DNA from 2 places in the Blautia difficilis genome. Region 2 is predicted to be linked to the other one. Evidence: riboswitches for the same ligand, from Rfam matches in the RefSeq annotation. Region 2 holds a riboswitch; the other holds the start of a gene.
What was found. Region 2 has a riboswitch for cyclic di-GMP ahead of H8Z82_RS03225 (substrate-binding periplasmic protein). Riboswitches for the same ligand answer to the same signal wherever they lie in the genome.

Region 1 (16,043 bases), on a different contig from region 2:
ACCTGACATACCCGTATCAGTATCAAACTTCAAATATCCATCTGCCCCTGTTGTATAAACTGTCATTCCATTTTCTGTAGATTTAGATGCCTGACAACCAGTGTTTATAGTAATATCTGCATTTTCCCAGTTCTGGGATGTGTCATCATATGCTTCCAATGTAAACTTCGCACCTGACAACCTGATTGAATAATCATCCTCATCTACTTTATAGATTGTCACATTACCCTGATCTACACTGGCAGAGGCTGAATTTTTCTGCACCTCTGTTGATGTAGATACTGAATATCCGCCCTCGAGATTGGCACTGTTTTTAACCTTAATAGTATTGTCAGCAATTGTTCCCCTGTCAAAGGTATATGTATATACCAATACACAAGCCAACTCGTCAGGAACCGTTACTGTCAGTACAGGAGTATTCGGATTACTGTCATCATACTTTACTTTGTATTTGGATCGATCCAGCAAATTCCCTAAGTGCCCTTCAACCGAATGATCATATGTGTATAACTTCAGACTATCCAACTCCAGATAAGCCTTTATACCATCTTTTTCAAATGTCAGTTTATCTACAAGCTCAACTTCATCTTTTCCCGGTATCAGATCTTTGGCTGTCGGATTGATAATAACGCTATAATCCACAATATCCGAATACACTGTTTTTCCGTCTTTATTCGTAGATGTTCTCTGCGTTCCCTTTTTCTCAACTTTCTCTGCCTCGTCCTTCTCCACCAAAGTACTCGTACTGGTAGTTACATCTCCCCATGAAACAGAGTTTCCATATACCTTTTTTACAGTACCAGGAGTATTCCATGCAGAGTCATCTGAAATCTTCACTCTGTAGGTAATCAGAAAGCCATCATGATTTTTATTGGCGTTACATTTATATCCTGGTTTTATCTCTATTTTCAGCTTTTGTTTTCCCTCAGAATCAGAGCTGATACTGACAATTGGTTTCTCTTCTCCTGATAAATCGTAAATATGATTACCATCCCAACATGTGTATCTTGAATTCCATGCATCAAAATAAAATTTTGTGTCAACGGAATCCACATCGTAGGACATACTCTTATCAGAAAGCTCGTCATTTATAACTATGTCACCATTTTTATCATTAGCTGGACGTACAAATAGACGATAGTATAAATATCCATCTATATCATCATAATTTACTGCAAAGCTTGTTCCTCCGTAGGTTATATTTCCATAACTGTCCTTGACACCAACCTGTTTTACCAGCTTTGATGGTTTTTTATAACTATGACTGTCCTCGCTTTCCTTTCCGGCATATTCCCCCTTATTGCGGAATGTCCATTCCCCTCCCTCAGACATTTGGCTGTAATCTATATGTGTATAGTACTTCATGCTGACAGAAGTTGCATCAACCTTATCCGCTGAGTTCTTCGATGATATCTTAACAGTAAAATATTTTACCTTTTGTGTTGAATCATTAGATGATATCTCATTTCCATCTTTTTCAGTATAAAATGCAAATGTTACATTGTATTTAGACTGAATATCTGCCCACCTATATTCTGCTCCTGCCTTGGTTTTGAGTAACAATTCTTTTTCCAGCTCTGTCTTCAACTCACTTGCAATACCATAATGTGTATTAGTAGCACTAACTTCGTTACCCTGCTTATCAGTTGTCGACAAAATTGTATCTGAATATGTAATCTCATTACCTACGTCTTCAGGAAGAGACAGTTCACTATACCATTGATACTTCGTACCAGTCCCATCGCTTATATCAGCAGACCATTTTTTTGTTATACCTGACTGACGTGGCGAAACAGAAACAGTACCTGAAGCTGTATATGTTTTTCCATCCTTTCCAATCTCAGCAGTATTACTTACCGCCTGTGTCTGTCCTGCTCCTACCGTAGGTGCCGTTGTGGTATAAGTAATCGTATATTTCTGCTTTCCGGCATCCGACGGAAAAGTAGCTGTTATAGTTCTGGTTTCACTATTATACTGTGGATTAATATTACATACCGGAGTGACAGAAATATCTGATATTCCGTTCGAAAGCGTCACTCCCTCAGGTAAAATGTCCTTAAAAGAATAACCTGCCATATCTGCCACTGCATCTTTATTCAATGTTACCGTCCATGTAATCTTATTTATGTTCTGATCATAATATCCTGTCTTCTCAATCATTACACCTGGAATTGTAACAGTCTTGCTATCCCAGGATGATTTATTTCCAGTCGTTTGGGCACCAGCACTGTTGGAAATACTTCCTCCACCTTTCTGCGAATTTTCTGTCACATCAGCTGTATAACTGACAATATATTTCTCACCGCTTCCTAAAGGTTCAAGGTCACTATACGTAAATTTAGTATCTTCGTCTGTAAATACAGGTGACATATTAACATCTGTTTTCTGTCCATTAGCATCTATTTTTACAATCTTAAACGAATTTTTCCTGTAGCTTCCAACCGCTGTATTGTTATAACGATTAAAACTGTCTTCAATTTTAATTAAATCACTTCCTGTTCCAGCCTCACTTGAAACTGTAATCGTATAATCTATTGATTTATAGTCTGCACTCAGCTTAGCTTCCTTCTTAGTTGTCAGATCATATTGCGATTTATCCTTCTCAATGATAATTTCCTTATCAGATCCCGGGAATACAATCTTCTCTTCATTCTGATTTCCAAGACGATTGGCAATTCCCTCGAACTGGAACTTACCTGTGAAACTTTCATTAGGATTGAATTTACTCTGATCAAGAGTAATCACAACTTCTCCACTTTTTTCTATCGTATATGAACCAACTTCAACACCTTTCTGAGTAACAGGTCCGCTTAACGACTCTGAAAGTGCAATATTGGCAGGTAACTGATAAATAAGTTCATATTTTCCGTCTGGCAGACCACCATTTACAGAGTAGCTGATATCTACCAGAACCTTGTCCCCATCCTTTAATGTATCAGTACCTGATAAATCCGACCAATTTCCATTAGAAAGCTTCTTCAAGTTGATATTCGTAATATAATCATCCAGTTTTACACTTGTGCTACTATCCGCATTGGCAGCCAGAACAAATGACTCATTCGATTGCACTGTCAGTTCATCTTCTTCGATATCATCAAACATAATTGGTTCTGCAGATAATTTTTCATCTGTATTTTGTACTGCGATATCCTGTTCAACAATACACCAGTTTATTTTTTCTTCTTTTATTATATCTGAATCCTGATCCGGTGTCTCTGTCGGAATCGGGGTTACCTCCGGTGTCTCGGTCACTTCCGGTGTAGGAGTTACTTCTATATTATTAGCAGTATCATCCTTCTTACCATCATCTTCCTTAACATCCTCATCCTGAGTTTTATTCTCATCCGCCTTATCTACTGCATCATCTGCTTTGTTCTCCGGCTCCTGAGTCGGTTCTTCGGTAACTTCCGGTGTTGCCTCTGGCTCCTGAGTCGGCTGGGCTTCCGGTGTTACTTCCGCTTCTTTGGTCGGCTCCGGTGTCGGGGTTGCCATTGCCGGATTCTCCGGGATGGAGACGTAGCCTTTGATATTATCGCTTCCTATGTTATAGGTGTTGTTTCTGACTGCTTTGTCGGCGTCGCCTACGATGGCGGTCAGGGTGCTGTCATCAGCGGAGGTTACGATTCCGGCGTGGTCGGCGCTGCTGTCCAGGTCTGTATCCAGCAGGAGCAGGTCACCGGTCTTTGGTGTGTAGCCATCCGGATTTGTGCAATTCCATGCGCTGCAATCACTGTTCTGTGGAACTGCACTTGTGGGTACTTCTGCGTAGCTCAGACAGAAGTCTGCGAACTGGGCGGACCAGTTGTCCCGGTATGGGTCGTTTGCCCATGCACCGTAGCGGGTGTAGCCGTGGATGGTCTGTCCGTCCTCTGCCACTGCGTAGTTAGCTGTGCTCTCTGTGTAACCGGTCTGGGTCTGGGCGATGGCTGCCAGGTCCGCACCCCAGTTACCTGTAAGTGTCACACTGCTTACTGTGTTCTGCCATACATCTCCATTCTCTACGTCTGCATTAGGATTGGAGTAGCAGGCAAGGGTATGGGTGTGTTCCTCTTTGCCGCAAATCAGCTCTTTTTTATAGCATTCTGCTGTGTGGCGGTGGCCAACGTTTTCCTGCTGGCCACAGATCAGCTCTTTCTTTTTCTCATAACATTCTGCTGTGTGGTGGTGAGCACCTTCGCCCTCCTCCATACCGCAGATCAGCTTTTTCTCTGTGGTATAGCAACCTTCAAACTCACTATGTACATGGCCCTCTTCTGTATTTGTGCAAGTCGGAACCTGTTCTTCTGTATAACAGGCATCTGTGTGCTGATGTCCATCGGATTCTGGAGTCTGACAGACCAGAGCGTCTACTTCCCTGTAACAGTCGTCCGTATGATGGTGGACTCCCTCTCCCTCCTCCTTGCCGCAGATCAGCTTCTCCTCATAGCAGTCCTCTGTGTGGGTATGCTCCTCCTTACCGCAGTAGGTGTCCGCCTCGGCGGTCAGTGCCGGGAGGATCAATGCATAGACAGTACAAAAAACCACCAGACAGGCAAGAATATTTACTATCTTCTGCCAGCGTTTACGCCTGCGATTCTGTAATTTATGCTTTGCCGCTTCCCGCAACAATAATTTTTTCATATTGACATCTCTCCTTATCCCCGGCGCTGATTATTTCACAGTGCCAAATGATTTCAAAGGCCAAAGCCTGAATACGATTTTCCCTACGATCTGCTCCTCTGCCACGCAGCCTACGGAAGTGTTACGGCTGTCTATGGAAGTGGATCTGTGGTCTCCCATAACGAAGTATCTGCCGTCCGGCACCTGATATGGAAGCTTGATGTTGCAGTCACCCAGGGCTTTCTCTGTCAGATAGGGCTCATCCAGAAGTTCGCCATCCACGGTGACATTTCCCTTCTTATCTATATCTACCCAGCTTCCGGGACCTGCGATCATTCGCTTTACCAATATCTTGTTATTGTAGTAAAAGGCGATCACATCTCCCTGGGTGAAATCGGCTCCTTTTACGGAAACTACGATCTGTCCCTCCTGGATAGTGGGGTACATGGAACTGCCGTAGATCTGAAGTACCGGGAGCAGGAGTACGGCGATCAGGACTGCCGTTGCTGCCACGGTAATCAGGGTTCCAAGAGTGTTTCTCAGTACCCGGTGGTATCTGTGTCTGTATTTTGTTCTGTTTAATTCCGCCTCCAGCTGGGTTACTGTAGGCATGGATGTGATTTCTTTGCTGGTCTTTTTCCTCATTCCTGAATGCCTTCATTCTCCTGACTGTCTGTGGGTTTTGTATCTGTATGGCCGGGGGCCTGCTGCCGGATGTTCTCCAGGTACTGGTCTGCGGCTGCCTGTGCTGCCTCAAATACCCGGTTGATCCGAAGTGCGGCTTCTGCGATGGATCCGGCTTCCTCTGTCATGATCCTTCGTTCCTCCAGCTGCTGTCTGGCTTCTGCCAGCTCCTGCTGCAGGCGCTCTACTTCTTTGCTCTGTTCCAGAAGCATTTCCAGTAAATCGGTACGGCTCAGACGCCTTAATTCTTTGTCAGTCATACTTATGCTCCTTATTTCTGATACAGCAATCTGCTGTGTTTTTGACAAATAAAAAAGCTGCAATCATTCTCTATCGTTAGTGAATAATTGCAGCCGAACTATCTCTCTGTAACTCTTATGTGGTCAATGCCGGGGGATGTATCCTGTGGGTATCGCTCCTCCCTGCCTGCCGTTCAAGAGACTCCTAGCTTTGCGTCCCTGGCTTGCACCAGGTTTGCTTTTTTTCTGTATTTGTATTTAGTATGATAATACGCTAAAAACGATTTGTCAATATTATCAGAATATTTTGGTTCAGGTTCATGCAAAGTCGAAATTGTTTCGTTTGAAATCCTTATTTTTTGTGAAATATTACAATGAAGGTCATGCTATATTTTATGCGGATGGTTGTAGATTATGACATAATATTGGTATCTATCTATTGTATCTTTCCATTTTTTATTATCTCTTCCATATAAATTTTTAAATATCATTGGCATACAAAAAGAGCCCCCTGACCAGACAGGCATTGCCTTCACAGTCAGGGGGTTTTGTAATTTTGCCGATGCTTTATGACAGCTCCAGCTTACCTGTATATAATTGATAGTAGGTGCCGTGCTGGCGGATCAGGTCTTCGTGGTCGCCGCGCTCTATGATCTTGCCGTGATCCAGTACAATGATGGCATTGCTGTTGCGGATGGTGGAAAGTCTGTGGGCAATGACAAATACAGTTCTGCCCTTCATCAAGTTATCCATTCCCTTCTGTACGATGCTCTCTGTACGGGTATCGATACTGGAGGTTGCTTCATCCAGGATCAGTACCGGCGGGTTGGCTACTGCTGCTCTGGCAATGGACAGAAGCTGTCTCTGTCCCTGGGACAGTTCTTCGCCGTCTCCGCTTAACATGGTATCATAGCCCTTGGGAAGCATTTTGATGAACTGGTCTGCGTGAGCCAGTCTTGCTGCCTCATATACTTCCTCATCTGTGGCATCCAGTTTTCCGTAGCGGATATTTTCCCGGATGGTTCCTGTGAACAGGTGGGTATCCTGAAGTACGATTCCCAGTGAATGTCTCAGGTCATCTTTCTTGATCTTGGTAATATTGATTCCGTCATAGCGGATCTTACCCTCCTGAATATCGTAGAAACGGTTGATCAGGTTGGTGATGGTTGTTTTTCCTGCACCTGTGGAGCCTACGAAGGCAAGCTTCTGGCCAGGCTTTGCAAAGAGACTGATATCCTGAAGGATTACTTTATCCGGGTTATAGCCAAAGGTTACATCCTCGAAGCGGACATCTCCGGTAAGTTCTGTATAGGTTACAGAGCCGTCAGCGGAATGGGGATGTTTCCATGCCCACATGCCGGTTCTTTCTTTGCATTCTGTAATATTGCCCTGAGCATCTTTTTTCGCATTAACAAGCTCTACATAACCTTCATCTTCTTCCGGTTTCTCATCGATCAGGTTGAAGATTCGCTCTGCACCTGCCAGCGCCATGACAATGGCATTGAACTGCTGTGCCACCTGCATGAAGGGCTGGGTAAAGCTCTTTGTGAACTGCAGATAGGAAGCCATAACACCCAGAGTGATGCCGCCTACTCCTGCTACAGAGAGAAGTCCTCCCAGAACTGCTGTGAGCACGAACTGCAGGTTACCGATATTTCCGATGACAGGACCCATCATGTTGGCATATTTGTTGGCACTGGCTGAGCTTTCAAAGAGAGCTTCGTTCAGACGGTCAAATTCCTGTTCGGATTTTGCTTCATGGTTGAAGACTTTAACTACTTTCTGGCCATTCATGCGCTCTTCCACAAATCCGGTCACATCTGCCAGAGATACCTGCTGTTTGATGAAATATTTACCACTGTTTGCCCCGATCTTACCGGTGACTGCCAGCATAATAAAGATAACAGCCACAGCCAGAATGGTCAGCAGGGGGCTGAGCATCAGCATGGAAATAAAGGTTACGATAATAGTAAACAGTGCCATCAGTCCCTGGGGGATTGCCTGGCTGATCATCTGTCTCAGCGTATCCGTATCATTGGTGTAGAGACTCATGATGGAGCCATTGGTATTCTGGTCGAAGTAACGGATAGGCAGAGTCTGCATGTGTTCAAACATATCGTCACGGATACGCTTGAGTACGCCCTGTCCGATGAATACCATCATTCTGCTGTAAATAAAGGTTGCGATTACACCTACTGCGAAGATGCAGCCCAGAACTGCCATAGCCTTGTACAGCTCTGCATAATTGGGGTCTGTCTGTCCGATCAGCGGGATAATATAATCATCCAGCAGATATTTCAGGGACAGGGATACGGAAATGCTGGCTACTGCACTGAGAAAGATGCAGACAAATACCAGTATCAGCCGCAGCTTATAGGTTTCGGTTATATATTTCAGAAGTCTTTTGGCAGTTTTGATGGTGTTCTGGTCTACTTTTTTCTTCTTATTCATCTTCTCCGCCTCCTTTGACCTGTGATTCATATACTTCTCTGTAAATCTCATTTGTTTTCAGTAATTCTTCGGAGGTTCCTACTCCTGCGATCTTACCGTCATCCAGTACAATGATCTGATCTGCATCTTCAATAGAAGAAACTCGCTGTGCAATGATCAGCTTGGTGGTATCCGGGATTTCCTCGCGGAAGGCCTTACGGATCAGGGCATCTGTCCTGGTATCTACCGCACTGGTGGAATCATCCAGGATCAGGATCTTTGGCTTCTTCAGCAGGGCTCTGGCAATACACAGACGCTGCTTCTGTCCGCCGGATACGTTGTTTCCGCCCTGGACGATCATAGTGTTGTAGCCATCCGGAAATTCATTGACGAATCCGTCTGCCTGTGCCAGGCGGCAGACTCTCTGAACCTCCTGGTCACTGGCATGTTCATCACCCCAGCGGATATTTTCATAAATGCTGCCTGAGAAAAGCACGTTCTTCTGGAGAACCATGGATACCTGGTCACGGAGCGCTTCCAGATTGTACTTGCGCACATCAACGCCTCCTACCTTTACACTTCCCCCTGTAACATCATAGAGTCTGGGGATCATCTGCACCAGGGTAGACTTGGCGCTTCCGGTACCACCGATGATTCCTACGGTCTGGCCGGATTTAATATGAAGGTTAATATCCTTTAGGGAAAGGTTGCCACCTTCTCCTCCGTAGCTGAAGTCCACATGTTCAAAGTCTATGGAGCCGTCTGCCACAGTTTTCACTGCATCAGCCTGATCCTGCATTTCCGGAACCTCATCCAGCACTCCTACGATTCGGTCTGTGGATGCCTCAGCGATCATGATCATAACAAATACGAAAGTTACCATCATCAGGGAGCCGATGATCTGCAGGGCATAGACGATTACACTGGTAAGCTCTCCTACTTCCATAGTGCCGCCTACGATGGATCTGCCACCGATGGCTACCAGGATCAGTACTACCGTATACATGGTAAACTGCATAACCGGGGAGTTCCATGCCACAATTTTCTCTGCTTTGGTGAAAAGATCATAGACATATCTGGAAATCCCATGAAATTTCTCGATCTCATAGTCCTCACGGACGAAAGCCTTTACCACACGGGAGGCGTTTACATTTTCCTGTACGGAATTGTTCAGCACATCGTACTCGTCAAATACCTTGATGAAATGAGGGTGGGCTGCTTTTGCAATAAAAAGCAGGGTGCCTCCCAGAAATGGTATGGCAATGAGGAAAAGGATTGATGCCGGTTTGCTGATGGTCAGTGTCATGATCCATGACAGAATGATCATAAACGGTGCCCTGGCCAGCAATCGGATACTCATCATATATGCCTGCTGCACATTGGTAATGTCTGTGGTCATTCGTGTGACCAGTCCTGAGGTGGAAAAATGGTCGATATTTTTGAAGGAAAAATCCTGTACCTTGTAGAAAATATCATGTCTCAGGTTTTTGGCATAGCCTGCTGCTGCATAAGCTGCCATATTTCCTGCCTGTACGCCGAAAAACAGCGAAAGCATTGCCATCACAACCAGGATGATTCCTCTCTGTAAGATGTAGCTCAGATTTCCCTGGGCGATGCCGATGTCAATGATCTTGGCCATCTCCAGGGGAATCAGAACTTCCATCAGAACCTCCAGGATTACCAGAAGCGGTGCCAGAATGGACTGCTTTTTGTATTCCCGGACGGAACGTAAAAGTTTTTTGTTCATCTTTGTTGATGTCCTCCTTGTATTTTATTTTTTGTAATTACTGTCTTTTTTGTTGCACATTTTCTTTCTGTTTTCGCACATCTGCCACAGAACCTGTTTGCACAGCTCCACATCCTCTTTTGGGATGCCCTGGATCATTGCTGCTTCATCCTCTTCAATGCTGTGAAGGATGGGCTGGCGCAGGGACTCTGCCTTTTCTGTGGGAAGGATCCGTTTCAGACGGGCATCCTGCTTCGCACATTCTCTGTAAATGTATCCGTTTTTCTCCATTAGCTGCAGGATTCCTGTTACTGTGGGTTTTCTGATCTGAAATTCCTCTTCGATATCTTTCTGATAAATATCTCTGTGTATGGTTTCCAGAAGGATAAATTTCAGCACATGTTTCTGCATAAGTGTCAGATCATCATTCTCTATCATTTCCGCCGGATTGTGACGTCTCATGGAATGGGATAAAATACGGATCAGACGGCCTACGTGCATATTGTTCAGTTTCTGCCTGGTTTCCTCGTCTATTATGTTCACCTCCCGGATTCTGTCATATGGTTAGGATGCTATCTGTTAGTTTCCTAACCATTATAGGGAATTGCTTTTTTATTGTCAATACATATTTTTTAGCCGAATCAGGTAAGTCCCCTGCGGAGGTTGCGAATATCCGCTTGACTCCATTCTCAGTAATATTAGCCTGATATATCTGTCCATAAATAACAGTAACTTGCAAGGCCTTCCAGAATATGTTAAGATATTTTCGTCAAATAAAGCGGTAAAGAATATTTACAAATAAAGATGTTTTTCACAAAGGAGGATTCTATCATGTATATCACTTGTCTTGATGTAGAGGGCGTTCTGGTGCCTGAGATCTGGATCGCATTTGCAGAGGCCAGCGGCATTCCGGAGCTGAAGAAAACTACCCGCGATGAGCCGGATTATGATAAGCTGATGAACTGGAGACTTGGAATTCTGAAGGAGCATGGTCTTGGACTGAAAGAGATTCAGGAGGTTATCGCAAAGATCGATCCCCTTCCGGGTGCAAAGAAATTTCTGGATGAGCTTCGTTCTTTCTCTCAGGTAATCCTGATCAGCGATACTTTCACACAGTTCGCAGCGCCCCTCATGGAGAAGTTGGGAAGACCCACTCTGTTCTGCAATACACTTGAAGTTGCAGACAACGGTGAGATCACAGGCTTTAAGATGAGAGTGGAACAGTCCAAGTTAACTACTGTAAAGGCACTGCAGTCTATTGGATTCGATACCATTGCAAGCGGCGATTCCTACAATGACCTGGGTATGATCCAGGCAAGCAAGGCAGGATTCCTGTTCCGCAGCACAGACAAGATCAAAGCCGATTATCCGGAGATTCCGGCATACGAGGAATATGATGAGCTGCTGGCAGCAATCAGAAACGCTATGAAATAGTCTTATAAAAAAACCACCATACAGGTCAGGCTGTTCCTGTATGATGGTTTTTTATTTTGTGATTCCATTACTGTTATTATTCTGTTATGCCATATTATGACAGTTCAAAGGCCTTCTTTATACTATCATAATGAAGGAATTTTCCCTCTGCTGCAAAGGCTTTGATCTCATCAACAGTGGCAAACATATATCCGTCTGTCTCTTCTGTCTGCAGATGCAGGTCATTCTCGTCAATGTCCATAATGAAGCGATACACATCCACAAAGTAGTTATCTCCCTCACCCGGATTCTCACGCTTATAAGTAAACAGATATCCGCCTTCTGCATTCCGGGCATCCAGTCCTGTTTCCTCTTTTACTTCACGAAGAACTGCTTCATAAGATTCCTCACCAGCCTGGGCTGCACCTCCGGATACTTCCCACCAGCCAGGTGCCCATGCCTTGGTCATCACACGCTTGGTAATCAGAAATGTACCATCCAGTCTGCCGATGACGCCCAGTACAGTTAAGTGATACTCTCCATCCTTCAGGCACCAGTCATTTCTTTTCATTGTGCGTCCTGTTGGTTTCTTATTTTCATCATAAATATCCCAGAATTCCATTTTTAATTATCTCCCTGTAAAATTGCTGTCTGACTGTAGCTTTATACATAATATCATCTTGCCGGTCTTATTGCAAATAGTTACTGTCCTGTTTATGGTATTCTTATCTGAAAAACAGGTTTTTCTCCACAAAATAAGTCTCTATACGTTGAAATCTCCCCCATTTTTAAGTATAATTGCACTAAAGCGGTTATTCTGTTACATCTTTCTGATCCAGACTTCAACAGCATTAAGTCCGCTTCCGGATAAATGTACCTGAAATCGCATCTATTCTAAAGGAGGAATATTATTATGGCAACATGGAAAAATCTCGACACTCTTGCTTCTTACAGCAAACTTGCCGAACTGAAAGGTCATGTAGATATCGCAGATGCCATGGCAGGCGAGAAAGGTGCTGAACGTGTAAAGAAATACAGCACACCAATGGCAGCCGGTTTAGCTTACAACTATGCTGCAAAGCAGATTGATGAGACTGTTCTGGATGCACTTGCAAAGCTGGCAGACGAGGCTGAACTTATTGAGAAATTCCAGGAGTTATACAACGGTGCAGTGATCAACACCGGTGAGAAACGTATGGTACTTCACCACCTTGCACGTAAACAGCAGGGTGATGCTGTAGTGGTAGACGGCGTTGACAAACGTGAATTCTACGTTGCACAGCAGAAGAAAGCTGCAGACTTCGCAAACAAGGTTCATGCAGGTGAGATCACCAATGAGAATGGCGAGAAATTCACATCTGTAGTTCAGATTGGTATCGGCGGAAGTGACTTAGGTCCACGCGCATTATATATTGCTCTTGAGAACTGGGCAAAAGCAAACAACACATTTAAAATGGAAGCGAAATTCATCAGCAACGTAGACCCTGATGATGCAGCTGCAGTTCTTGCTTCTGTAGATCTTGCTCATTCTCTCTTCATCGTTGTATCCAAATCCGGTACAACCCTGGAAACACTGACAAACGAAGCTTTCGTAAAGAATGCTCTGGTGAAAGCAGGATTAAACCCATCCAAACACATGCTTGCTGTAACAAGTGAAACCTCTCCTCTGGCAAAGAGCGAAGATTATCTGACAGCCATCTTTATGGATGACTATATCGGCGGACGTTACTCTTCTGTTTCCGGTGTAGGCGGAGCAATCCTTTCCCTGGCATTTGGTCCTGAAGTATTTGCACAGATCCTTGAGGGAGCTGCAGCTGAGGACACTCTTGCTACAAATAAGAACATTCTTGAGAACCCGGATATGCTGGATGCACTGATCGGTGTTTATGAGAGAAATGTACAGGGATATCCTGCTACAGCAGTTCTCCCATATTCTCAGGCACTGAGCCGTTTCCCTGCACACTTACAGCAGTGCGACATGGAATCCAACGGTAAATCCGTTAACCGTTTCGGTGAGCCTGTAGACTATGTAACAGGACCTGTGATCTTCGGTGAACCAGGTACCAACGGACAGCATTCCTTCTATCAGTTATTACATCAGGGAACTGACATCGTTCCTCTGCAGTTCATCGGCTTTAAGAAGAGCCAGCTTGGTGTAGATGTTGATATCGAAAACAGCACCAGCCAGCAGAAGCTCTGCGCAAACGTTGCTGCACAGATCGTAGCATTTGCATGTGGCAAAAAAGATGAAAACCTGAACAAAGACTTCAAGGGCGGACGTCCTTCCAGTATTATCATCGGTGAGGAGCTTACACCTGCAGCCCTTGGTGCACTTCTGGCACACTTTGAGAACAAGATCATGTTCCAGGGCTTCCTCTGGAATCTGAACAGCTTCGACCAGGAGGGTGTACAGCTTGGTAAAGTCCTTGCAAAACGTGTACTTGCACACGACACTGACGGAGCACTGAAAGTTTACAGTGATCTGCTTGATATCTGAGAAATCCTGATCAGACCATAGCAAAAAACAAGCCACATTCAACTTCTTTTTCTGTTGAATGTGGCTTGTTTATTTTCTCAGTCAGGTTTTTTTCTGACTCCTGACCTTTAGCTTAAATATTTCCTGAGGGTTTCTTCAAGCTTCTCCATACTCAGCGGCTTGGTCAGATGTTCATTCATTCCACTGGCTATGGATTTCTTCTGTTCCTCCTCAAAGGCATTGGCTGTCATAGCTACGATAGGTATGGTCCGCGCATCCGGTCTGTTCAGCTTACGGATCTCTCTGGTGGCCTCCAGTCCGTCCATCACAGGCATCATAATATCCATCAGGATCATGTCATAATAACCCACCGGCGAAACTGCCATCTTATCCAGCGCGATCTTTCCGTTTTCTGCAGGATCTACAAGAATTCCATAATCCTCCAATACTGCAGAAATGATCTCCATATTCAGCTCATTGTCCTCCACAGTCAGGATCCTCTTGCCCTTCAGCTCTACAGCAATATTTTCAGATTCCTCCGGCTTCTGCTCTTTCGGCGGCTCTGTCAGAGACAGCCTTAGTGTGAAGCTGAAAATACTTCCCTGTCCCGGTTCACTCTCCAGCATAATATTGCTGCCCATCATATGAATAAGGCGGTTGCTGATCGCCAGTCCCAGACCGGTTCCCTGACGGTAAGCACTGTCCTTTTGTCTTGCCTGCTCGAAGTTCTGGAAAATCCTCTGCTGATCCTCTTTCCTTACACCGATTCCATTATCCTTCACTGCAAAATAAATCTCTGAAGTATGGTCGTCTATGCAGGTCTCTACTGCCTCAAAGCAGATATTTCCGCCCTCAGGCGTATACTTGGAAGCATTTCCCAACAGATTGACCAGCACCTGGCAGAGACGAAGCTCATCTGCCAGGAACCAGGAATTCTTCAGGACAATGTGCTCTGTATATTCCTGCTGTTTTTCCCTGAACCTGGATTCAACCAGATCATGAATACCCAGAAGCTTCTTTTTCAGATTCACTTTGGACGGCTGAAGCTGCATTTTACCGCTTTCAATCTTAGACATATCCAGAATATCATTTACCAGAGCCAGCAGATACTGGGAAGAGTTTCTGATCTTTTCCAGACATTCCACTCTTCTCTCCTCTGTCTGATTCTCCTTAAGGGCAATGGCTGTCATACCCATAATCCCATTCATCGGTGTACGGATCTCATGAGACATCCGGGCCAGGAAGTCTGATTTTGCCTGTGCAGACAGATCGTGCTTCTCCTGATTGATCCTGTTCTGGATAATCGTTACAATCTCACGGATTTCCTTATAATTATTATCCGATTTCAGGATTTCCTCATTTTCTCCCATGAAAAAGAGGGTTCCGGAATACTGTCCATTGTCCGTCATATCTACCCCTATTCCCTTACCCGGGGCAAGGAAGGAAGCAAACATTGGATTCTCTGTAATCTCATTGCTTACAGGCCAGATATCCCTGCCTGCACGCGCCTTCATAAATCTTCTGAAATCCACCTCTGTACACCGGGCCATTTTTTCAGATTTCCGGCTTTCTTCAGAATACTCACCGGACTCTATATGGTCAGCCTCCGGTTTCTTCCGCCATTGATACTCCAGTGTATTTACCATATTTTCCCTGTCATAGGCAGTGATCACCAGATTCTTCAGCGAATATTTGGAGTCCATCTCTGCTGCAAACAGATCCAGTGGAACACTATAATCTGCTCCTCTGTCAAAAAGATTTAGGGTAATAGATATCAGGCTCATCTGCTCCGTGTAAGCTACAGAAATAATTTTACCAAAGTCCCAGTCATCTGAGAGGACTTTGTTCTGCTTCAGCCTGTTTTCCATCTGCTCTGCCAGTTTTTCAGTATCAGTCACTCTGTCGGCCTGTACCGTTTCACTGATCAACACAGGTTTCAAAACATCCCTGTGGATCAACTGACTGAATTCCTGCTCCACCTGACGGATCATAGTCTGGGTAGTCTTCTCATCCAGCTGCGGCATCCAGCCCCCTACTGTCCCTGCGCTTACACGCACCAGAACCGGCTGATCTTTCATGGCTTCACAGGTCTTTCGCAGAATCTCTGCCAGCTGTTTCAGAAGCAGGTCTCCAACGATCAGTCCATACTGCTTATTGATCTGTCGGAAAGGATATATATGAAGTGCAAAAAGGGTGCCCGCCTGCTGGGTGCTGCGCATATTCTGAATTACCTGCATCCCTTCTTTCATATTATAAAAAGAAGTGACCGGGTCCATTTTTTTCCTGCGGATCTCCTCCAGCTCCTGTTCCTTCTGCTGATTGATATTGTGCAGATATCCTGTGATCATAGCTCTGACATCTGTTTCATCAGAGACCACCTTTGCCGACAGGTTAAACCACTGGTAATCCCCTTCTTCATTCTGTTTCAGCCTGAAATCTTCATCTATGGTATCCACAGCATACGCAAAGCGGTCTG
Region 2 (16,043 bases):
CTCTACCAGTTTTTTTGTGATTGGCATTCCCAGTCCTGTTCCGGCGAATTTTGTGCGGCTTCCTGCATGTTCCTGTGCAAATGGTTCAAAAATGCGTTTCTGGAATGCCTCTGTCATTCCAATTCCGGTATCTCTGCAGACAAATTCCAATGTGGTCATTGCTGTCTGTTCCGATGGGATTTCCCGACAGCTGATATAGACATATCCGTTTTCTTTGTTATATTTCACCGCATTGGACAGAATATTCATCAGGATCCGCTTCACATGCACCGGACTTCCGATAAGATTCCAGTGTGTAACTTCTTTTTCTTCCCAAAGGATCCGGATATTCTGCTCTGCAGCCATCTGTTCAATCACACCCAGTATTTCCTCAGAAATACTGTTCAGATTAAATGGGATTTCTTCCAGAATCACTTCATCTGACTCCAGTTTGCTCATGTCCAGAACCTCGTTTATCAGTTCCAACAACAGATGGGATGCCTCTTTGATCTTTGCCCTGCATTCCGTCTGTTTCTTCATATCCTCTGCATAATGGTCTGCCACATCGATCATGCCGCAGATTCCATTGATCGGTGTCCGGATATCATGGCTCATTCGCTGTAGAAACTCGGTTTTTGCCTCATTGGCTGCTTCTGCTTTTTTTGCTGCTCTCAGAAGTTCTGCTTTATATTTTTCATCTTTTTCCTGTTCATGTTTCCGGTGTGCCAGATCCGCTCTGTATCCCCAGAAGCAGAATATACCGAATATGAGTAAATAAAGAAAAACGACAGCTGTTACACTTAGCGGCAGGTTACGGAATACTTCTGTATCCGGAAGATATGCGTAGATATAATAATCACGCTGCTTAAGCATGATTCCATAACATCCGGTTCCTTCCTTCCTCAAATGATAGATATGCTGACTGTCTGTATGCTTTTTCATTGCCTGAACAACTTCGTTGTCGGCTGTATTCTGCCCCAGCAGACTCTCATCATTGCTGGCAACAACAATCCCATCGTCTGCAACAATAACCGTTCCATCTTTCTGGATACTATAACCATTTAAAAGCCCTTGTATCGTCAGTGTATAGTTTCTGGCAAATTCAGGAGGTGTGTAATAGTAGATTGCCACAATACCCGGTGCATCTTTTCTGGCACAGGCTGCAATATCAATATAGGATCCGTCTTCCCTGGTAAACCGTTCCGAATAAGATCTTTCTTCATATCCGGCAAAATCCATGATAATGTCCTTTTGCAGATATGCCGTAATCTCACCGGTCAGAGACTCATCCATGCTGTATTCGCAGTCCGTCTTTCCAACTGCATCCAGCACAAGGATACCATCCACCCAGAGAGTCTGAAGATTTTCTTTTAGGAACTCCTGGCTCAGATGACCGCCGTTTTCTATTTCCATATCGATATTCGTACTCATCTGTCTGGCACTTTCAATCGCACGGAGGAGACTTTTGGATTCCGAAGATTCATTATAATGGGTGTAGGTGGAACACTGCACTTTGACATAATTTACAATCTCTACCATTCTTTTCTCTGCTTCCGCTTTCTCCGCATGAAAGAAATAAAACAGAGAAACTAATGCCACACAGATTCCAATCAGACCACCGAACAGCTGGATTCGTTTTTCTTTTTTCTTTCTCTTAATATCCAAGATCATCCACCTCCAGATACTTCTGGGGATCATCCAGATATTTTTTAATAATTTTCAGGGAGGTGCCATCCTGACGCATTTCTTCCAGCGTCTGATCCATCTGCTCACAGATTCCCCTGTCATCCTCTTTTGCAAAAGCAACACCTATCCCGACGACCATCAGTGGCTCTTCCAGGATACGGAAGCTTGCGTCATAATCTTTCATGTACTGGACAATGGATTCCTCATGTGCAGCAACTGCATCCACATATCCTTTCCCCAGAAAGGTATAGATCAGTTCCCTGTGCCCAAGACTGATCAGATTGCCCAGTTTGGGGATTCTCTCATCTGTCCGGTTCAGAAAGATGCCCTCCGGTTTGGTTGTGGACTGGACGGCAAGGTTCTTTCCCTCCAGGTCACTTAGTTTATAGATATCACTGCTCTCATTTACAGCAACTACCTGGCGGCTTGCTATGTAGGGCCCTGCCCAGCGGTAATCGTCAAGGCGTCCTTCCATGGAAAAGCAGCCCATAATACAGTCAATCTCTCCGCTTTCTACCAGCTCTTTTTTCTTCTCCCAGTTGATCTGGACAACCTCCACCTGATATCCCATTCTTCTGAAAGCTTCTGTAGCCAGTTCCACATCAATTCCTGTGGGGATTCCATCTTCATTCAGATAATTGTATGGCGGATAACTGTCACTGCCCAGGGTGATAACGGGCTTTTCTCTTTCTTTTTTAGTGGTATTTGTGTTTTTGCACCCTGCCAGGGATGCCGCTATAATTCCCACAAGCAGAATGCCTGCAATCACTTTTTTTCCTTTCATCTTGTCTCCATTCCTGCTGTTCTTTTCTATTGTCCCTTAAACCAAATCAGGTAAATCCACTGCGGAGGTTATGAATATCCGCTTGAAGCAAAAAAAAGTTCCTTGTAAAAAATTTTACAGGAACTTTTTCCATAATACCATTTAACATTTACCTTTTATTATTACTGAGGCATGATGCAACCGGCTGGCATGGCCAGATTTCAGTCTGACTTTAGCTCCTTCTGGCTTTGTGTCCCGACTTTTCAACCGGTTTACCAATAAATGCCATAAAAAAATCTTTTTTTATTATAGCACTCATACTATATCATGTCTATAAGAAAATATACCTCTTACCGGGATTATTACCGGGATGGAACTTCTTCATCAACCGGCCATGATTTTCTAAGTGCCCCATAGGAGATCAGAAAATTCGCAAGCCAGCCGGCCGGTACAGCAAGCCAGACAAATGCAATCCCGTAACGCGGCGCAAAGATCAAAGCCACTGACAGACGTATTGCAAGGTTTACCATATTGGCAATAAGAAACGGGCGCATGATTCCAAGCCCACGGAGAACTCCATCTGTTGCCATCTTAATACCCATAAAAATAAAGAAATATCCCAGCCATTTCATATAATCCCCGGACACCTGATATGCCAGAGCAGTTCCATCTTTTCCAAGGAATAAGGAAGAAATTGGGGTGTGCAGTGTTTCAATGACTATGAAAGCAAGGACTGCGAAACACAGGTCCAACACCAGTGCAGCATGGTATCCTTTTTTGATACGTTCAATTTTCTTTGCTCCAAGATTCTGGGAAACATAGGGCGAAACCGCATTGCCAATGGATACAAATATCAGTGAAAAAACATTCTCTACTCTCATGGTTGCCGCATAACCTGCCAGTGCCTGTGTACCGAATGGATTTACAACTGCCTGTACGATCATCATACCAATCGACACTGTAGACTGCTGAAGAACCGATGGTACTGCAATCCGAAGCATGGAATGTAACTCCTGCCTGTCAAACCAGTTGAAACGGCTTTTATATCGACGCATCCGGCTAAAGAAAATCAAAAGCGAAAACACTGCGGAAATTCCCTGCGCAATGAGAGTTGCGAGGGCAGCACCGAACACCCCCAGCCCTAAACCAGCCACCATCCAAAGATCCATAACAATATTCAAAACAGAAGAAAATATCAAAAGCCCCAGCGGAATCTTAGATTCACCGATGGAGTTGAACATTGTTGAAAGGATATTGTACATAAACAGAAAGGGAAATCCCACAAAATAAACACGCAGATACAGTACTGCTTCATCCAGTATGTCAGCAGGTGTTTGTAATAAGCTCATCATAAAATGAGAAAAGCCAAAGCCCAAAAACCCCAGAAGTATACTCAGAATCAGAAAACTAATCAATGATGTTGACACAATTGTTTTCATTTTGCTATAATTTTGGGCTCCAAAATAGCGGCTCACAAGTACACCGGCTCCTACACCGGCACCCAATGCTACACAGATAAAAACATTCGTCAAAGCTGCACAGGCTCCAACTGCCGCAAGTGCAGAGGATCCCACAAACTGACCAACAATGATAGAATCCGCCATATTATATACTTGTTGAAAAAAACTTCCGAGAATCATCGGCATTGCAAAAACAGTCAGTGCTTTAAGAGGGGCATCTGTGATTAAATATTCATCTTTTGACATTCTCATTTTCCTCCATAAATTTCTGCTTTTTATCCGAAATCACAATCGCATTTTCAAAACGTAAGTTTTAGATTTCGTTACGCAACAATTATATGCAGTTACAGTAAATAAGTCAAGCAGCTGTTTACTTTTAGTAATATAAATGATATGATATTTAAGAAAATCTGCTACCAGACGGATATTATTTTATATTATTTTACAGGAGGGAACTTATGTATCTGGACGGTTTAGATGAAATGGATCAGAAAATTATCCGGCTGCTTATAGAAAATGCACGTATCTCCTACTCTGATATTGGTGAAGAAACCGGTATTTCCAGAGTGGCAGTAAAAGCCCGTATCCAGGCTTTGGAGAAAAGAGGCGTAATCGAAGAATATACAACAATTATTAATCCGCAAAAAATCAGTGGGGCTGTATCATGCTATTTTGAAATTGAAACAAAACCGGAGTACCTGTCGCAGGTAACAGATATATTGTACAAAAATGATACAGTTACTCAGATTTACCGTGTCACAGGAAGAGACAAGCTTCATGTACATGCAGTTGCTTCCTCAGGTGATGAAATGGAACAGTTCCTGCACAATGTCATTGATACACTGCCCGGCATTATCAGCTGCAGCTGCAATATAATTTTATCACGCATTAAAGATATTAAAGGTTTGAGACTATAGAGGTATCTCAGAATCACACAGTAAAAATAATCGTGCATTCTATCGTCTGTTTTCTTTGCTTTCATAAAAATGCAGGAAATAAATCAGGTAACATCCTGCTATCAGTCTGAAAATATCGTCTTCTATCTCTTTTTCGCTGCTGTCTAAAGTAATTTTGTTTCTTTCTATCTGAAGCCCCATTGTATCCGCAAGATTCTCAATCTGCTGTCTGTCATATTCTTTTTCATCCAAAAGAACAGAATCCTCATAAACCCTGAATTTCCCGGTTTCATCACATTCCAGTGTCAGATGCAGTTCAGGGAGTTTTCCGGGTTTAAAGGTTATCTCACTATATGTCATAGATTGCCTTACTTTTGTGATCCCCTGTTTCACTGCCAGTATGATCCATTCATCCAATACAGGTCCTTTATACATAGGCAGTCCATATTGCAGATGTAATTGGGCGGCCTTGCTGATGCAGGCATTTCTGGTACGGTTATTCAGACGTTTATAAACATTGCCGCCCTCAACCGGGTAGTATTTCTTCAATATCTTCTCTTCGGCTTTTGTCCATGGATCAATGGTTTTCCTGCTTAATCCCAGAATCATTGCTCTGTATTTGCATGCCTGAAGAGATCTTTCAGGCATGAGAGTATGCACATATCCGGCACCTTTTTCTTCATAATATCGGGTAATGATCGCATCCTCTTCCTGTGTCCACGGAAGTCTGTTATTCTCTGATCTGACATTTAAGTACTTAGCTCTGGACTGACAGGCAGTCAGAGTTCTCCCTTCCAATCGTTCTGCTACTTTCCTGCCTTCCGCTTTGTAATATGTTCTTATAATTTCATCTTCTTCTGCAGTCCATTCTTTTCTTCCCTGTATGCAGAGACCTAATTTGGCAGCTCTTTTACTACATGCCTCTTTGGATCTTCCCTCCAGTCTTTTCTGAACTTCAGCACCTTCTGTCGGATAATAATTCCTCAGAATTTCATCTTCGCTGCTGCTCCATTTTCTGTTTGCCCCGGAATAAGTAAGTCCTAATGCAGCAGCTCTTCCTCTGCAGGATTCTGCAGATCTCTGATTTAAGCGATAACGTACCTTACTGCCCTCCACAGCATAATACTCCCTCAGTATTTTATCCTCTGCTTCTGTCCATAATCTGACATATTTAACATCATTCTGTACGATTGCTGAAGAAGAAATGTTTTTGGATATTTCCATTTTTGATGCCTGGACCCTGCAACTTTTTGCAGTTCTTCCGGATAATCTTTCACAGACCTGATCTCCTTCTGTGGGATAGTACTTTCTTAATATTTCGATTTCATCGGCTGTCCATCTTTTTTTCGTATTTGCCATGTCTTACACCTGTTTTATATATTATGTAAAGCGGACATTCGCAATCCGCTTCGCTACTTCTTACTTTTCGTAACCTTCGCAGAAGAATTTTGCAGTATTGGATGTACTCAGAGTTACAATATCTTTCTGGATATTACCGTGCAGTTTTGGGGAAATCCGTCCATGATCCAGCATCTTGTCATTAATCATTGTCAATACAACCTGTTCCAATGTCATAAGCATGCCTCCTGTTCTATTTGTTATAATGTGCAATTTGACATAGAACTATCCAGCGGTAATATGGTGAATTTTATAAAATTATTATAACTGATTCAAAGATAACTGTTTTTGAGACGAAAAAAGCCAGCTATCACAAAGCAGCAGCGAAAAAAAAGACACCCACAGTTAATTTCGAACCCTGTGAGTGTCCAAAAGCGAAAGGAATAATGATAATATCAAGAAGCCTGAATAAAAAACGCAAAAAAGCCTACCGAATCTTATTTTTTATCTGTCATTATTCCCGCAACCGATACTGCAATAGATGTCCAGGTGATTGCAATTTCAATGAAAAATGCCTGAATAGAACAGGAAATAGAAATACATATTTATTATCCATTTATGCTGTTGTTCTTCCCATTCTGTAAGCTTTCCTGTTTTTCCAATACAGAAAGAATGACCGCTTCCATTTTCTCAATATCAATGGGTTTTGCAATGTGTCCATTCATGCCGGCATCAAATGCTCTTTTCCTGTCTTCTGCAAAGGCATTTGCTGTCATGGCAATGATCGGGATTTCTGCCTTCGTCTTATCATTTAAATGCCGGATACACTGTGCTGCCTGATAGCCATCCATATTTGGCATCTGGATATCCATAAGTATCAGATCATAAGTTCCCGGTGACATCTGCGCTACCTTGTTCACGCACTGAATTCCATCTTCCACACGCTCGATAATAATCCCAGTTTCTTCCAGAATCGTCACTGCAATTTCCGCATTCAGATCATTATCCTCCGCCAGCAGAACATGCTTTCCGCGCAGGTTTTCTCCCATATCAGATTCATCTGCTGTTTCTGTCTTCTCATTGTAATATTTTTGGTCAGCTATTTTATGCATCAGCGTAAACGTAAATACGGTCCCTTTTCCCAGTTCGCTTTCCACTTCAATACTGCCGCCCATCAGATCGACCATTCGCTTCACGATTGGCATTCCAAGACCGGTTCCTCCGACTTTTCCAGTGGTTGTATTATGTTCACGGCTGAATGGTTCAAATAACGTTGGAAGATATTCTTTGCTCATGCCAATACCGGTATCTTTTATCTCAACTTTTACCTTTACATATCCTTCTTTTTCACATGGCAATTCTTCTACTGTGATCGTTACATTCCCACCTCTGGGCGTATATTTCATAGCATTACTGACAAGATTCACATAGATTTCCCTGATTTTCGTACTGTCACACAGGATATTTCTATGTGTAACCTGCATGCTGGCACTTAGATGAATTCCTCTTTCTTCCGCTTCAGATGCAAATGTACTTATGATTTCGTCTACTACCTCGCCGACAATTTCATAATTTTCATCTACTTTCATCTTGCCGCTTTCAATCCGGGCCATATCAAGTACATTATTGATGATGGACAATAGCAGTTTCCCGGATTGTTCAATTTTTTTCTGATAATCCAGTTGCTTCGGTTCTGTCAGCAGCGGTTTCATCAGCTGGTTATATCCCAGGATCACATTCATTGGCGTACGGATGTCATGGGACATATTATTCAGAAATTCCGTTTTAGCTTTATTTGCATTTTCTGCGGCAGCATATGCTTTTTTCAGCTTTTCCTCCTGCATACGCTCTTTTTTTATGAGACTGTCAATATTTCTTGTTCCGACTACAGCCACCCTTGCTCCGTCTTTTTTCTTTACGTATGTCACTCTTACCTGATGATAATTGATCTCCGTTTCCGACTTAAACTCGTATGTCATGGAATAATCCTCTTCCTGTGAACGCAGAGTTTCCAGACCCAGCTGCTTTTCAAATTCTCCGTTAGTGTTATTAGATACCATCGTCTCGGCATAAGAAGGAATTATTTTTGACCATCTGTTATCACATTTTCTGCAAAAATCTGAAATAATCTTTCCATTTTCTTCAGACTCGCGATAAGAAAATACCCGATCTTTATCCAGTTCTACTGCCAGAACAGAAAAATATTCTTTTCCAAGACCTTCGATGATCTCTCTTTGAAGCTCTATCTCCTGTTCTTTTTTAATGATTTCATCTACAGAACGGAAACCGAGGATGATCTTAAAATGATCTTCCTCATTGGATAAACGTACTGCGTTTGCCAAAAAATGTCTGGAACCACTCCCATTTGGTATGGTCTTATAATAAATCTCTATACTGTCCTTCTCTTTTAGTTCTTCCATAAGATACTCCGGCAAAAGTTTTTCCAGATACCCCGGAGCAGAATCTTTAATCAGGATATTTTCAAAAAAATACCGGACTCTCTCTGAATAGCAGTTACTTCCACGAACTAACTTTTGCTTTTCTTCAGGGTCATTGTGCGTAAAGGTATCCCCTTTTACAACTTCAAATGTATCCTGCTTTAAATCGCACAAAAGTATCGTTGGATAATCTCTGGATAAAGCTGATAATATCCGGTTACGTTCGTTCAGAATCTTGTTGCTGTCTTCCAGTTTCTTATGCCGTTCCACGAAAGATGTCATATCTTGGCAGACACTGATAATAGCCAGTTTCCCATCCTCTGTCCGTATGACTTTTCCTTTATCAACCGTCCAGAACCAGGAGCCGTCTTTTCGCGGCATACGATATGTGGTCTCATAGGTTAATCCCTCATAATACTCATCCCCGATATCCTTTATGACCTGTTCTCTGTCATCGGGATGAATCGTATTAATCACTTTTCCGTCAATTGCTTCAACCATTTCTTCCACTGCATCGTAACCAAGCATCCGTGCCATTTCTTCATTGGCATAGTAAACCGGAAACTCATTCTCACAATATCCACCGATCAGTCCCCTGGTTTTCCCCATGATCATAAAATCTGTCAGCATCTCTTTTTGTACCTTGTCTGGTATTATTAACTGTTTCATATTCCTCAACCCTGTATCCTTCAGCTTAATTTTTTGTGCAGATGTAGTAATCTATAGCAATCCTCGTAAATAATGCATTTAAGACAGTTCAGCAGGATTTCACACTCTGATGGGCTGGATTAAGATGCATTATTTTAGAGGATTGCTATAATACCGCCACATAACAGAGGATTCTTCTTCTCTCATGGATTGGTATCTCTTTTGTATCTTTACGGTTCAATGTCCTTATCTGTCTGGTTGCTTCTAATCCATCCATTACCGGCATCATAATATCCATAAAAATAAAATCAAATCTGCCCGGAACTGACTGGGAAACAATATCCACAGCCTCCTCGCCATTTTCTGCCGTAGTCACAACCATCTTTTCATCTTCCAGCAGCATTTTTGCAATTTCCAGATTTAGCTCATTATCCTAAATTTGCATTTTTCTATTTTACAGTATCAAAATATCCAATAATTCCAATATAGCCATCTTTTTTTAATGGAGTCCACAATGTGTGCAGTTTCAGATTATACATTTGTCTTTTGTTTTCAAGCCTTGCTTTTATCTGTAATGAAATTTCTTTATTCTTTATCGAGGTCTGTTCCAACAAATCTATGATATTTTGAATATCTTCTTCACTCACTTCAAACACTTTGAATACATCAATTCCCGAATCATCTCTCTGGTATATTATCTTCTGTTTTTCATTTATTATAGTTAATTGGCCCGAACTTGCATTGTAATCAATCGAATTTATGCCACTGTTCGATTTAAAGAAATCAATTTTCTCCTGCATGACCTTGACAAGACTCTGTGTATAAATCTGGTTCGGTAAGGATTTATCACTGAGTATTTCATTCGAAAGTCTCTGTGCTTCATGATAATATTTATTATCATCCATCTCTTTACCAAGCATTTTTGAAAGCTGAGTACTCAGTTCTTTCAAACACTTAAGGAGGATGGGATTAAACTGACCGCATTGCCCATCCAGGATCATTTGAATCGCTGTATCATGATCAAATGCTTTCTTGTAACACCTTTCACTGGTGAGTGCATCATAAACATCAACAATCGATACCACCTGCGCGGAGATTGGTATTTCTTCACCTTTTAAGCCATCCGGATAGCCCTTTCCGTCCCATCTTTCATGGTGCCACCTGCAGATTTCCCATGCGGTATGTACCAGTGGATGATTTTGCGGAAAGTCCATATCCTTAATTATAGCTGCACCAAGCTCACTATGGGTTTTCATAATCTTAAATTCTTCATCTGTAAGTCTGCCTGGTTTATTCAATATTCCTTCCGGAATACGAATCTTACCAATATCATGAAGGGAAGAAACAGTTGTAATCAAAGCAATATCTGCCTCTGTCAAAGGATAAGCATCTGTTACTTTTACCAGTTGTCTCAGCATCATCTCCGTTGCTGTTTTAATATGCAGGATGTGTTCTCTGCTCTCGCTGTTACGGGATCCCAATATATTACTCATAATCCGGATCATGATATTATTATTTTCTTCTTTTTCGTAAACCTGATTATAAACCACATTTATCAGATGCTTTTGGTTCATATAGAGGCCCAAAGTATTCTGAACTCTTTTCTTTACAATCACAGAATCAAACGGTCGTGTGATATAATCTGTGATTCCCAGCTCATATGCTTTACGCATAGTATCAACAGCATCTTCAGAAGATATCATGATTACAGGAGTTTCAGCAATACACTGGCTTCTTTTCACTATTTTCAAGACTTCAAAACCATTCATCTGTGGCATATTGATATCCAAAAGCATCAGATCAATTCCAATATTTTCTCCTATCATCTGGATTGCCTGATTACCATTTTCAGCTTCCAGATAGTTATAAGCATCTCCAAGAATCTCCTTCAATATGTCCCTGTTTAATTTTGAATCATCTACAATCAGGATTTTTTGTCTTTTATCCATATTTTTTATTACCTTTATCCACTCGTTTTTTATGATGTTCCAAGCACTTGATCCAAGACAGAAAGTTATGTCGCATCACTTAATGCTACAGTCCCTTCTTTATTCTTTCAATCGTCATCTCATATACTTCTGGTACTTTTTCCAATGTCTGTTTTAACTGTATATAACTCTCGCATTGTCATATTTTAGTCCTCCTGTCAATTGTATTCCACTAATTCATGAACCTCTGCTAATCAATTATATACATACCTTATAATCGTTTTTATAACTTCATCAATCACAATCGGCTTTGACAAATGTGCGTTCATTCCTGCATCCAGTGATGCCTGAACATCTTCTGCAAATGAATTAGCTGTCATTGCTATAATAGGAATGTTTTTTCCATCCGGTCTGTCATTCATTGCCCTGATTGCTTTTGTCGCTTCATAACCATTCATTTCAGGCATCATGACATCCATCAGGATTACATCAAATGTACCTTTCGGATGATTTCTGAAAATCTCAACAGCATTCTTTCCATCCACAGCTCTTTCTACATTCATCCCGAACTCTTCCAACTGCACGGCAGCAATCTCTGCATTTAGTTCATTATCCTCTGCAAGAAGGACATTCACACCTGTAAGATTCACCTTTTCAGAAATACCTGTGTCTGACTTATTACATTCCTTATCTGTAATTTCCAAAGGAATATCCACAGTAAATGTGGTTCCCTCATGCTTTTTACTCTGCACGGAAATGGTTCCACCCATCATATCTACATACTTCTTTACGATAGCCATCCCCAGTCCAACTCCATGGTACTGCGTTCTCACACCGGAATCTTCCTGTGCAAATTCCTCAAAAACTTCTTTTGTAAATTCCTCACTCATGCCAATACCAGTATCCGAAATGCGGTAACGCATATTTATATATCCATCCCCGCCCTTTTCCTGACACCGGGCTTCAAATGTAATCGTCCCTCCATCCGGAGTGAATTTCACGGCATTGCTCAGAATATTGACCAGCACATCACGCAGGCGTGCAGGATCCACAAGTACATTTGGAATCTTTGCTTCTTCACGCTGAATCTTAAAGTTGATATCCCTGTTCGTAAGAAAACCTTTTGTAATATCCAATGCAGAATCTGTAATGTTTTTCACATCCGCCGGTACCGGATTGTAATTCACTTTTCCACTTTCGATGCGGGTCAGATCTAATATATCATTGATCAGCGACAGTAAATGCTCTGAGCTTTCGTCAATCTTTTCCAGACAATTTTTCACTTTGTCTGACGGATTGTTTTTCATTGCAATACCGGCAAATCCTATGATTGCATTCATCGGTGTCCTCATATCATGGGACATATGTGACAGAAATGCTGTTTTTGCCTTGTCTGCAGCCTGTGCATGCTCTGCCAATTCCGCCATTTTCTCAGCTTTCTCCTGGGCCGCCTTCTGAGCTTTTTTTCTTGCACTGAGACGCCCCATTGTCACAGCCATAGTAGTCAGCAGCCATCCAAAAATAAGAAGAACCCAAACAGTAACAACAGGATGCAGACGTATCCAGTCAACTAATGTCAGCTCTGTTGCTTTGTATGTGGTATACTGTACTGCAAGATCTTCAACAAGATTTTGGGGCATGGCATACATTGCTTTCGTCAGAATACCAGCCAGCGCATGGTTCTCAGTTGATGAAATTACCATGCGGTAGGTGAATGTAGGCTGTTCCAGCAGAGTATATGTCATGGTGCCCGTAGTGTCACTGTTCACAAACGCCTGTGCCATGTAATAGTAGACGAAGGCAGCATCTACTTTACCCTCACGGACAGCTTCCATCATTTCCTGTCGGGTACTGCACATCAGTTTTTCTGCACCGGGTGCCATTGCATCTTCAATTGAATTAGATGCTGTCTGGTCAACAGTAGCAACAACATTAATTTTTCCATCAAAGTCACGCCGTGTCACCCTTGCCAGTTGCATCGTAATGAAAGGTGCAGTAATCCCCCATTTTTTCGTCTCAGCATAGTTATCTGTTTCCAGGCGCGCATCGATGCTCATATCTGTGGTTTCCTTATTTTTCTGATAAGCAATATACTCATCTCTGGTGGCAGGTGTAAGAAACTCATAGGAAATCCCGGCATAGTCTGCAATTTTCCGGAAGTAATCCGGGATAATACCCTTCATCTCACCATTTTCATTATAAGAATATGGATAACGGGTCGGATCACACAGAACATGCAGCGGGTTGTCCTTGGAATACTGTGAAATAATACTTTTTTCTTTCTCCGTATATTCCAGATTCTTAGTTTCTATGCTTTCATAATTTTTATTAGAAAGTGTCGTTTTCCAGTCACCCTCAACTGCATTCATCTGGTCGATTGCATAATTGATCTCATTCAGCAATTCTGTATTACCTTTTTTAACAATGACATAGAAATCGCTGCTGTCAAATTTATCCACGATACGCTCATTGTTTGTTTTTCTCATAGAAGTGGCAGCAATAGCATCAACATTTCCGCTCTGAAGAGCTTCCTCCATCTCTGCTGTCGTATCAAAATAAAATGGATCATATGTAAATCCTTTATTGCCTGCAAAATCCGCAAACTCTTTATCTCGTGTGCTTCCGTTCAAAAGTGCCACACGCATACCGTTGTAAGTACTGTAATTGCCATCCACAATCGTGCTGTTGTCACTGCGGACGGTCAGAATCCCATTATTGGTTCCGATCGGACGTGAAAAATCAAACTTTTCTTCTCTTTCCGGTGTTTTGCGGGGAGATGTTACCATATCAATCTCGCCATTTTCAAGCATCTGCTGCATATCATCCCAGCTCTTATCATATCCGACATATTCGTAATCTACATCCCAATAACGGGCCATCAGCCGAAGAAAATCATAGCCATACCCGCTGCGGTTGCCTTCTTCATCCATCACATGATAACCATCCATGGCAAAGAAACCGACTTTGACAGTTTCATGCTGCGAACTGTCCTCGGCTGCATATGCAGTCTGGGGAGAAAATATCATACACACGCATACAAAAGCCAGTAATACTGCTACATATTTCTTTGCTCTCGAAATCATATTAAATCTCCTGTCTGTCTGTCAAATATATTTCTCTATACATCTCCTTGTCAACCTCCTGGTTTAATAAAATTGACTGCCGCATCAAATCCATTTGTCACTGTTCAATGACCTGCGGTTCGGTACCCCCCCCCACCAGATTTTATGCTTCTGATCATCTTTTTCAGCACCTTCATCTCAACCGGTTTTGAAACATGCGCATTCATACCGGCTGCCAGAGAATGCTGAATGTCCTCTGAAAATGCATTGGCAGTCATGGCAATGATAGGAATCGTCTTTGCCAGTTTATGGGAACTTCTGCGGATTGCTTTCGTTGCCTCATAACCATTCATAACAGGCATCTGCACATCCATCAGGATCATGTCATAATCCCCTGGAGCAGACTGTTCAAATGCTTTCAAAATCTCTTCGCCATTTTCACAGATAGTACATTCCGCACCTTCAATCTTTAACAGTTCTGTCAGGATCTCTGCGTTCAGCTCATTATCCTCTGCACACAGGAATCTCATTCCCTGAAGGATATTTCCATCCTGCTCATCTGTTTCTTCTTGTGCTGCCAGAGCGGCCGTTCTATCCTCTGCAATTTTCAGATCCATGAGAATCTCAAAACAGCTTCCCTGTCCCAGTTCACTTTCCACATCAATGGTACCTCCCATTGCCTCAACCAGGTTCTTAGTAATCGCCATTCCAAGTCCGGTTCCCTGTATTTTGTTTGTAAGGGAACTTTCCGCACGGGTAAACGCATCAAAAATTGTATCCTTGAAATCTGACGACATTCCCATACCATTGTCACAGACTAAAAAGCGGTACTTTGCATAGACAGATGACTTTGTCTCACATTCTTCTACAAAGAACTGAATTTTCCCACCTTCCTGGGTATACTTCACTGCATTGGAAAGCAGGTTGCTGAAAATCTGCATCAGGTGAACCTGATCCCCATTCACCCACTCATGCTGAATATTTTCTTTTATGATTGTAAGGGTCTGCTGCTTTTCATATATTTGAGAATGAAATATAGTGTCGAGTTCCTGCATAAAATCCAGAATAGAAAAGTCAGAATACTTGAAGACTGTTTTTCCTGCCTCAATCTTACTCATATCCAAAACATCATTAATAATTCCTAACAGATGCTGTGATGAAATATCTATTTTATCTGCATACTCTATAACTTTTGCTTTATTACCTGCATCATGTCTGATCAAAGATGTAATACCAATGATTGCATTCATAGGTGTACGAATATCATGTGACATATTAGACAGGAAATCCGTTTTCGCCTTATTTGCATTTTCAGCTGTCTGTAAAGCCTCTGTTGCAACGTTCTTTGCCTTTTTCAGTTTTTGATTGACTACTTCCATTTCCTTCATTGTTTGTAAATGAAGTTCATTATTTCTTTTTTCATATTCTGCTTTTTGATCTGCAAGACTAAGTCTGGAAATACTGTAGAATAATCCGGCAAAAAGCAAAAATATAAAACCTGCCATGAGTATTGTTGTAAACAACACCGTTTTCTGGTAATCCCTCAGCACATTGTCAACAACTCCCTTTGCCACAATGCATACCAAAATGGTGTTGTTGCTTTCTATCGGGCAATACCCCAGATAATAGGGGTTCTGTTTTCCCAAAAGTGCAACTCCGGATTCTCTGTTATCAAACTTCTTTTTGAACAAATCAGCCTCTTCTTCTGTAATAGCCTGTTCCCCTTTTAAATGTTTTAACAAAGAATAATTACGCAGGTATTTATCACCACCCTGGTTCGTATACGTAATATTTCCGTCATTATCCAGCATGAACAAATATGCTTTCCCATCATAACCTTTCAGT

Region 1: linked by a shared signal. The riboswitch ahead of H8Z82_RS00550 (hypothetical protein) and the one ahead of H8Z82_RS03225 (substrate-binding periplasmic protein) in region 2 are both predicted to bind cyclic di-GMP.

The regions. Positions count from the first base shown of each region.
Region 1 covers NZ_JACOQG010000001.1:117,512-133,554, reverse strand. Annotated here, with positions in the region: gene H8Z82_RS00560 (SpaA isopeptide-forming pilin-related protein) at 1-4,620, opposite strand, end outside; gene lepB (signal peptidase I) at 4,651-5,244, opposite strand; gene H8Z82_RS00550 (hypothetical protein) at 5,241-5,543, opposite strand; cyclic di-GMP riboswitch class I at 5,689-5,772, opposite strand; gene H8Z82_RS00545 (ABC transporter ATP-binding protein) at 6,090-7,973, opposite strand; gene H8Z82_RS00540 (ABC transporter ATP-binding protein) at 7,966-9,699, opposite strand; gene H8Z82_RS00535 (MarR family winged helix-turn-helix transcriptional regulator) at 9,724-10,179, opposite strand; gene thrH (bifunctional phosphoserine phosphatase/homoserine phosphotransferase ThrH) at 10,510-11,112, shown strand; gene H8Z82_RS00525 (NUDIX hydrolase) at 11,207-11,713, opposite strand; gene H8Z82_RS00520 (glucose-6-phosphate isomerase) at 12,005-13,588, shown strand; gene H8Z82_RS00515 (ATP-binding protein) at 13,696-16,043, opposite strand, start outside.
Region 2 covers NZ_JACOQG010000003.1:49,035-65,077, forward strand. Annotated here, with positions in the region: gene H8Z82_RS03220 (ATP-binding response regulator) at 1-1,650, opposite strand, end outside; gene H8Z82_RS03225 (substrate-binding periplasmic protein) at 1,634-2,449, opposite strand; cyclic di-GMP riboswitch class I at 2,622-2,715, opposite strand; gene H8Z82_RS03230 (MATE family efflux transporter) at 2,791-4,134, opposite strand; gene H8Z82_RS03235 (Lrp/AsnC family transcriptional regulator) at 4,347-4,805, shown strand; gene H8Z82_RS03240 (SANT/Myb-like DNA-binding domain-containing protein) at 4,845-6,143, opposite strand; gene H8Z82_RS03245 (hypothetical protein) at 6,204-6,359, opposite strand; gene H8Z82_RS03250 (hybrid sensor histidine kinase/response regulator) at 6,731-9,229, opposite strand; partial or broken gene H8Z82_RS03255 (response regulator) at 9,375-9,629, opposite strand; gene H8Z82_RS03260 (HD domain-containing phosphohydrolase) at 9,658-11,157, opposite strand; gene H8Z82_RS03265 (transporter substrate-binding domain-containing protein) at 11,391-14,219, opposite strand; gene H8Z82_RS03270 (ATP-binding protein) at 14,324-16,043, opposite strand, start outside.